Regions from separate parts of the Synechococcus sp. R50.1 genome, predicted to be linked through region 1. Evidence: predicted binding sites of a transcription regulator. Region 1 holds the regulator's gene; the other holds the start of a gene.
The links. Region 1 encodes NtcA, which controls nitrogen genes in cyanobacteria. Its sites were predicted from a motif close to GTANCNNNNGNTAC; they were not measured.
Positions count from the first base shown of each region.

Region 1 (4,273 bases):
CTTCATTACCGTTACTTTTCTTTCAAGACAACAAGGGATCCCAGCCAGCCTTGCTGAAGAGCCTCTTGAGCAGGAGTCAGCTCAGGCAATACCTCCAACCTATAGACATCAGGCCGAGGGGGATCCAACGGGATCCAAAAGTGTTTCAACTGGTCCGCTTGAAAGACGCTTAAACAGATGATCTGGTGGGGCTGATAGGCTGTCAAGCGTTCTGTCAGGTTGGCGGCGCTCACCTTGAACCCATCCAGGGCCACCAGCTCATCGCCGGCCCAGATGCCTGCTTTTTGCGCCGGGGATCCCATCTCTACTGCGCTGATGCGATTGCCCTCGCCGTTGAAATTGAGGCCCAGGTATGGGATGGGGTTGGGGCGGCTGAAGTGGGCTTTAAGGGTGAGGCCAAAGGGGTGTAGGTAAGTGTTGTAGTCTAGCTCTTCCGTGCCTTCCACATAGGCTGCGAAAAACCGGCCAAGATCGGCACCAGCTGCCCGCTCAAACGCCTCCCGCAAGTCTTGGTCGCTGTAGCCCTTCCCTGACCGACCAAAGCGCTGCCACAGATCCTGCAAAGCTGTATCCAGGGATCCCTGACCGCCGGAAAGGTGGCGAATGTGCAGATCCAGCAGCCAACAGACCAAAGCCCCTTTTAAGTAATAAGAAACCTGGCTGTTGAGGGTGTTTTCGTGGGGGCGGTAGAGTTTGATCCAGGTGTCGAAGCTGGACTCCCGCAGCGATTGCACGGCCCGGCCCGGAGTACGCTGCAAGCGGCCAATCTGTTCGGAAAGAACTTTTAAAAAATCGCCGGCACTGAGGATCCCTGCCCTCAACAAGATGACATTTTCGTAGTAGCTGGTCGCTCCCTCACAAAACCACAGGCATTCCAGATAGTTTTCTTGGTTGTAGTCGATCTTTTCCAATGCCAGCGGACGCAGACGCTTGACATTCCAGGCATGAAACAACTCGTGGGCCAGCAAAGACAAAAAGCGCCGATAGGACTCCGGCTGATGCAGCTCCAGCCCAGAGTAAAGAAGGGTGGTGCTGTACTTGTGCTCAAGGCCACCAAATCCTCCCGGCGACAAATGCACAATGAACCAGTAGCGGTCGTAGGGTAGCCCACCGAAAAACGCGGCTGTGGTTTTGACAATCGCCTTAGCATCAGCGACAGCCCGCTCCACATCCAGAGTGCCCGCCCCCCAAACCACAAAGTAATGGGGGATCCCTTCCACCTCAAACGATTGCACTCGATGTGGACCCACCTCCACCGGGCTATCCACCAGCTCGTCATAGTCCTCTGCCACAAAAGACTGGCCGGAAGCGGGATCCCCAGAAGAGGAGATCAAAGGCCGCAAACTGGTGGCGATGTGCCAATCCGGCTTGGGGGGGATCACCGTCAAAGTGTAGGGTTCCCGCTCGCGACCGGGCACGTAGAGGAAGAGCGCTGCCCCGTTGAAATAGGCGTGGGTCAAATCCAGATGGTTCGTGCGCACCGTCAGCTCATAGGCATAGACCCGATAGCACACCTTCACAGCAGAAGAACCCGGCGGATCGATTTGCCAGGTATTCTTATCCACCTTCCGCCAGGCCAAAGGGATCCCTTGCTCAGTTGCCGCCTGAAACTCCTGCACATGACGGGCATACTCCCGCACCAAGTAGGATCCCGGCGTCCACACCGGCAGTCGCAGCCGCAAAGGCACCTCTGGATCCACCTCTTGGATCTGCAGTTCCACCTCCAGCAGGTGATTGGCCGGATCCGGCATCCGCACTGTGAAATGCTGGCGGCTCAGTTGAGAAGGTGCAGCAACGATAACCTCTGGGATCCCCATAGAACCCACCCTACCCTCTACTGCCAAGGGCTGGCGCAGCCCCCAGCGGCAATGGCTCCTATCCTAACCTCTGCCTTTGGCTGGAGAGCAGCAACGAGACTTAAAAATGTAGCGCGTGCTACAAAGATACCTAGGCAGAACCTTCTACTTTAGGGTAAATCTTGGTATCCTCGTAAATTCTGAAGTCAAGGGGTTGCAACCTAGCCTAATGCTTCTAGATTGATCTTAATAGGTTGATCTTAGGTATAAACTGACCTTAAAAGGTTGATGAGTATGGCGGTGGCCGTAGCGGAAAAATCTCTGATCACAGCCTTCAAGCAATTGGGAGGCCCTCACCATCCTCCGGTTATCGAAACGTTTGAGCGCGGGAAGACCATTTTTTTTCCAGGGGATCCGGCGGAGCGGGTTTACTTTTTGGTGAAGGGAGCCGTTAAGCTCTCGCGGGTCTACGAAATGGGAGAGGAAATCACAGTTGCCCTCCTGCGCGAAAACAGCATCTTCGGCGTGCTCTCCTTTATCACGGGACAGCGCTCCGACCGCTTTTATCACTCGGTGGCTTTTACACCTACCGAGTTACTCTCTCTGCCGATCGAGCAGGTGGAAAAATCCTTGCAGGAGAACGCCGAACTGGCCATGTTGCTGGTTAAAAGCCTGTCGTCCCGCATTTTGCAAACGGAGATGATGATCGAGACACTGGCTCATCGCGACATGGGATCCCGTCTGGTCAGCTTTTTGTTGATTCTCTGTCGCGATTTCGGGGTGCCTGGCCCAGATGGGGTCACCATCGATCTCAAGCTGTCTCACCAGGCCATTGCCGAGGCCATTGGCTCAACCCGCGTCACCATCACCCGCCTGTTGGGAGAGCTGCGCAAGAAGAAGTACATCTCCATTCACAAGAAGAAGATCACCGTACACGACCCGATGCGGCTGAGCCATCGCTTTGCCTAGAAGGAAGAGGAGAACACCTCCTGAGTAGCACCTTGCCCAGGCAAACCCCGCTCGACGGCTGGTTGAAGCTCTGGCCGGCCTATGTTCAATCTACTGCTGCAGCCTTGAAGAATCTCTGTGCCCGAAGGACAGACTTAAAGTTTTCTGGAAGCTGACCGGATCGCGGGCAAAAACCTACTAGTCTATGGGGGGATCTGGCTTTGGCCAGAGCTATCTAGCCAATTGCTGAGGTGTAACTGTGGAAACGGCCATCGAGTGGATTACCGCCCATGAGATCCTCGACTCGCGAGGGCGTCCCACCCTAGAAGCCCTGGTGGGTCTAGCCAATGGAGCAACGGGCTTGGCGCAGGTTCCCAGCGGTGCCTCGACCGGTACCTTCGAGGCCCATGAGCTGCGGGATGGGGATCCCAAACGCTACGGCGGTAAGGGCGTGCTGAGGGCGGTGGAAAACATCCTTGGCCCCATCCAGTCGGAGCTGCAGGGAGAAGATGCCCTCAACCAAGCCCGTATTGACCAGTTGCTGATCGACCTGGACGGCACCCCCAACAAGTCCCGCCTGGGGGCCAACGCTATTTTGGCAGTTTCTCTGGCGACAGCCAAAGCGGCTGCGGAAGCAGTGGGCTTGCCTCTTTACAAATACCTGGGGGGGCCCTTTGCCAACCTGCTGCCGGTGCCGCTGATGAACGTGCTCAACGGCGGCGCCCACGCCGACAACAACGTCGATATTCAAGAATTTATGCTTGTGCCCATTGGAGCGGCCAGCTTTCGCGAGGCGCTGCGCTACGGGGCTGAGGTGTTTGCGGTACTAAAACAAGTGCTGCAGCAGAAGGGGCTGTCCACCGGTGTGGGGGATGAAGGGGGGTTTGCTCCTGATCTCGACTCCAATGCGGCGGCTTTGGATCTGCTGATGACGGCTATTGAACAGGCAGGCTACAAACCGGGAGCAGATATCGCCTTGGCCTTGGATGTGGCCGCCAACGAGCTGCTGCAGGATGGGCAATATCACTTTGAGGGCAAAGCCCACAGCGCGGCTGATATGGTGGCTTACTACCAGCAACTGCTGGCCAACTATCCCATCCTTTCCATTGAAGATGGGCTAGCGGAAGAAGACTGGGCCGGTTGGCAAGCCATGACCGCTCAACTGGGATCCCGGGTACAGCTGGTGGGAGATGACCTGTTTGTAACCAACCTGACCCGCCTGCAAAAGGGTATCGACAGCGCCGCCGCCAACGCCATTTTGATCAAGCCCAACCAAATCGGCACCCTGACGGAGACCGTCTCGGCCATCCAATTGGCAGTTCAAGCCGGCTTTCGCACCATCATCAGCCACCGCTCTGGCGAGACGGAAGACACCACCATTGCCGACTTGGCGGTGGCCACCCGTGCCGGGCAGATCAAAACCGGATCCCTCTGCCGCAGCGAGCGCATTGCCAAGTACAACCAACTGCTGCGCATCGAAGACGAGCTGGGGGAAGCGGCAGTTTATGCCGGTCGGGTGGGCCTGGGTC
Region 1 is NZ_JANSIN010000055.1:10,242-14,514, forward strand. Features, by position in the region: gene NW870_RS11455 (M61 family metallopeptidase) at 12-1,817, opposite strand; gene ntcA (global nitrogen regulator NtcA) at 2,091-2,765, shown strand; gene eno (phosphopyruvate hydratase) at 3,004-4,273, shown strand, end outside.

Region 2 (4,273 bases), on a different contig from region 1:
CTGATGCCCTGACCGTCCAGATTGAGACGGGCCAAAATGTACATAGGCACCGGCTTGCCATCGGTAACTTTGCCGGTGGTGATGAGGTAGGGCATGGGGGTGAGGATGTGTGCCCCATCGATGCCGCCGGCGGCGGATCCCAGCACCAAGTTGTCGCGGGTGGTGCCCCAAGAGGCCTGCTTGACCACCTCTACGTCCTTCATGCCGTACTTGTCAAAGAACCCCTTTTCTTTGGCGATGATCAGGGGGGCCGCGTCGGTTAGAGCGATGAACCCCAGCTTGGCGCTGGTGGTTTCGGGAGTATCGGCCTGCGCCACCCAGTAGCCTTTGCCCAAGGATTGCGATTGGGCGCGCGGGATCCCAGCCGTGGCCGCCCCAGCCGTGAGAGCAGCCACCCCGGCCAAAAATTGCCGACGGGAGACGGGAGAGGAAGTGCTGAACAGCTTAGACATCGAAACCTCCAAGATTTACAACGACGAAGAAAGAAAAACTTTCAGGACGGCAACAGAACCGCTAGCGGGTTACCAAAACAGAAGCCTGGGCGGCGGACGGATGCTGACGCGGCCTGGCCCCAAAGTGCTCCCTGAGTAACTCCACCAAGACCGGCTTGAGGTCTTCGCAAGGGATCCCTTTGCGCACGCATTCGCCCAGCTTGGCGTCTTTGCCCACCTCTCCCCCCATGTAGATGTCCACGGCCTCCACCACCCTGCCGTCCTTGCGAGCAGTGGTGCCCATAAGGCCGATATCGGCTACTTGGGGTTGGCCGCAGGAGTTGGGGCAGCCCGTCCAGTGGATGCGCACCGTTTGGGGGATCTCCAGCTCCGCCTCCAGCTCCTCCATCAAGGCCACAGCCCGGTTTTTGGTCTCGATAAGGGCAAAGTTGCAGAACTGGTTGCCCGTACACGACACCAGCCCCCGCTGCAATGGCCCTGGGTTGGGAGAGAACTTCTTCAAGAGCGGCTCTTTGAGGAGCGGGGCCACTCGGGAGTCGGGCACATTGGGGATGAGCACGTTCTGCTCCACTGTCAGCCGCAGCTCCCCGGAGCCGTACACCTCCGCCAAGCGGGCCAGCTCCATCATCTCCAGGGCGTTGAGCCGCCCCACCGGCACATGCAGGCCGACAAAGTTGAGGCCCGGCTGCTTCTGGGCATGCACCCCCAGCAGATCCCGCTTGTGCCAGACCACCTCATCTTTTTCCGCTGCCCTGAGCAGAGGGTGGCCAGTCTGGCGCTCCACAGCCGCCCGGAACTTCTCTAGGCCCCACTCGTCAATGAGCCACATCAACCGCGCCTTTTGCCGGTTGGCCCGCAGGCCGTGATCCCGGTAGACCAGCAGCACCGCCTCACACAGGGGAACCACATCGCGGGGATCCACCCAGACATCCAGGCCGATAGCCTCGGCGCAGCGGCGAGCAGAGAAAAAGCCCCCCACCAGGACGTTGAAGCCCAGACGGCCATTTTTGAAGGCGGGCACAAAGGCCAGGTCGTTGATCTCCGCATGCACGGAGTTGTCACGACAACCGCAGAGGGCGATGTTGAACTTGCGCGGCAGGTTGCTGAAGGAAGGGTTGCCCTCGCCGTTGTTGGTAACCATGTCCTGCACCTTGCGAGTGAGGCCGCGCACGTCGATCAGCTCGTCCGGGTCAATACCGGCCAGAGGGGATCCCGTGATGTTGCGCACGTTGTCCATGCCCGACTGGATGCTGGTCAGGCCTACCTCTTTCAGGTAGCCCAGGATCTGGGGCATTTCCTCGATGGGGATGCCCCGCAGTTGCAGGTTCTGCCGGGTGGTGATGTCGGCTACGCCCTGTTCTCCATAGGGGTGGATGATTGCGCCCAACATCCGCATTTGGCCGCTGGTTAGGATCCCATTGGGCAGGCGCAGCCGCAGCATGAACTGACCTGGGGTGCGCTTGCGAAAGAAGATCCCCAGCCACTTGAGGCGGTGATCCCGGTCGTCTTCAGGAATGTTCTCCCAACCCATCCGGGCAAACGCCTCCAGCTCGGCCTTGACCGCCAGCCCATCCTTTTCGCTTTTGAGGCGTTCAAATTGGTTCGCCATGATCGCTGCCGTGGGGTGAACACTGGCTACCCTAGCGATGACGAACCGTTAACTTTGGTATTGGCCGTTACACTTTGTAACAAGTTATGCAGTTTTGTCATTCTCGAATTGCGCTTTATGCATAAAGTCAGGCTTCTAGGAGCAGCAGACCCCTCTTTCCCCTTTGGGAAAGGGGCTGGGGGTGAGGAAAAGCTAGTTGAGAGGGTTGAAAGAGTTGAAAGGCTCCATCTGCCAGAGCAGACGGGGCGGGATCCCCAGCCCTTCGGTGAGGGGTGCGGGCCGTTGGGAAGTTTGGGGATCGCAGTCGTAGAGAGCGGTGGTGTAGCGGTAGCTGCGGGGGGGGCCACCGTTGAGGCGAATGCCGCTAATTTCAAAGGTGTAGTTGCGATTGGGCTGGATCGAACCCACGGAGTAGGTCAAAGTTTCCAGGCCATAGGCGGGATCCCCCACGCGGAGATCTCCAACAGGCACCGGCTCGCCGCTGAGGGCATCGGTGATGCGGACTTGGGCTTGGCTGAGATCAGCCTTGCCGCTACGGCTGGGCACCGAGAAAGACCAGCGGTAGGCAGACAGGGGCTGGCCGGAAAACCCTTCTAGGCGGTAGAGGTAGCCGTCTTTCTCCGGGAAGGCGATGAACTCTGGATCTGGCACGGACTCGTCAAAACCGAAGATCCAGTTGGCGTTGGCCTGGGTCACCCGTCCAGCCCGTGGGTCAAAGACAATGCCGTAGGCCCCCTGGGCGTACTGAGGATACAGGTTCCAGCGGCGATGCCCCACATCCACAAAGTTTTCTCGACCTGGCTCGGCAAAATAGATGTCCACCTGCCGCGCCAACACCCGGCCTGGATCGGGGCCGTTCAGCTCTAGGATGGGCCCAACCGCCAGGTTGCTGAAGCGGGATCCCGCCTCCCCAGCAGGGGTAAAGCAGCGCCAAGAAGGGGGCGGCTGGTGGCTGAGAGTACCATTGGCTACCTGCATCAAGGCCGCTTGCTGGGCGGCTTCTAGGAACTGAGGATTGAGCTTCACCGGCGGTAACTGGTGCAACAGCCGTAGAAAATTCAGCCGATCCATCATCTTTTGGGCTGCTGCAGGCGTAAGGCGACCGGGGTTGCAGGTAGCAACCTGGGGCTGTTCGGCGTAAATAGGCCCCGTGAAGCTGCGGGTCTGGCGATCCAACCGGCACAGGAAGCTGGCAATCGGCACTTCCCCTGCCCGCGGTGGCTCCATCGAGGTAGGGGATCCTCCACAGGCCGCCAGCAGACAAAGACAAAAGATCCCCGCGATCCTCAAAGCCCAAAGCTGAACCAACTTGGGCAACCGCTGCAAGGGCATGCAAAAACCAGCCGAATTATGAGCCGGTGGGGGTGGGGGTGATGCTGGGGGGGCTGACGGTGCTGCTGCTGCTCTCGCCACAAGCAGGCAACAAGCCCAGACAGGCAAACAGGGCTAAGGCCGCCAAAAGCTGGTGGGTCACTTTGGGTTGCAACGTAGCCATGACAACAAACCTCCCAAATGCTGTTGGGTTTGACTCTGTTCTATCACCTGGCCGAGTGGGCCACAGCGTCAAAACTCATGCCGACAAGGGTATAACTTAAGCCCAAGTCAAGGAATGCTCACCCAAGTCGGCTACATCCACTAGGACTGGGATCCAAGCCCACTTTTTCTCTCCACCCATAGTGGAGTACGGATCCCCACAACTGATACATTCACGCTGAACTCTCCTGAACATGGTTCAGGAAAGAAGCGATCGCATCCTGCCTATCTCTGTTCGCGTCAGCGGGACGGAGTCCAAGCAGGAAGGCGGTATCCCGCAAAGCCCTGAGGAATACCCCCCGAGCGCTTTCCCCCTTCACTTCCCGGCAACCGTTGCGGTGGACTCAAGGATCAGGGGGAAACTTGGTCTACTATATCCCTCTCAATGACTTTTGCCAAACCGCCTAAAGCTCAGTAAATTCAGCAAAGTTCAGGGTTTTGGGGGTTAGAGGCATGCTCTTCTTGCGCTCAAGCGAAAGATTGCTGTGATCAATGCTGCTTTTTGCCCGATTGATAAGGGATCCCCAAAAGCTTGTCAGGGGGTGATCTGGAACTCCAGGTTGTAGGTTTGGAGTAAGTTTATGGTTTCGTGATCGGTGATGTTGGTGTCGGCCAGCTCCAAGTTGTAGAAATCGATGAACTCTTCGTGGTCAAAATAGGGGCCGGCATGCCAAGTGCC
Region 2 is NZ_JANSIN010000009.1:27,697-31,969, forward strand. Features, by position in the region: gene NW870_RS04145 (CmpA/NrtA family ABC transporter substrate-binding protein) at 1-452, opposite strand, end outside; gene NW870_RS04150 (ferredoxin--nitrite reductase) at 514-2,061, opposite strand; gene NW870_RS04155 (CAP domain-containing protein) at 2,254-3,393, opposite strand; gene NW870_RS04160 (hypothetical protein) at 3,410-3,556, opposite strand; gene NW870_RS04165 (ureidoglycolate lyase) at 4,130-4,273, opposite strand, start outside.
Region 2: NW870_RS04150 (ferredoxin--nitrite reductase) is a predicted target of NtcA. The motif match lies at 2,119-2,132, and genes of this name have one in related genera.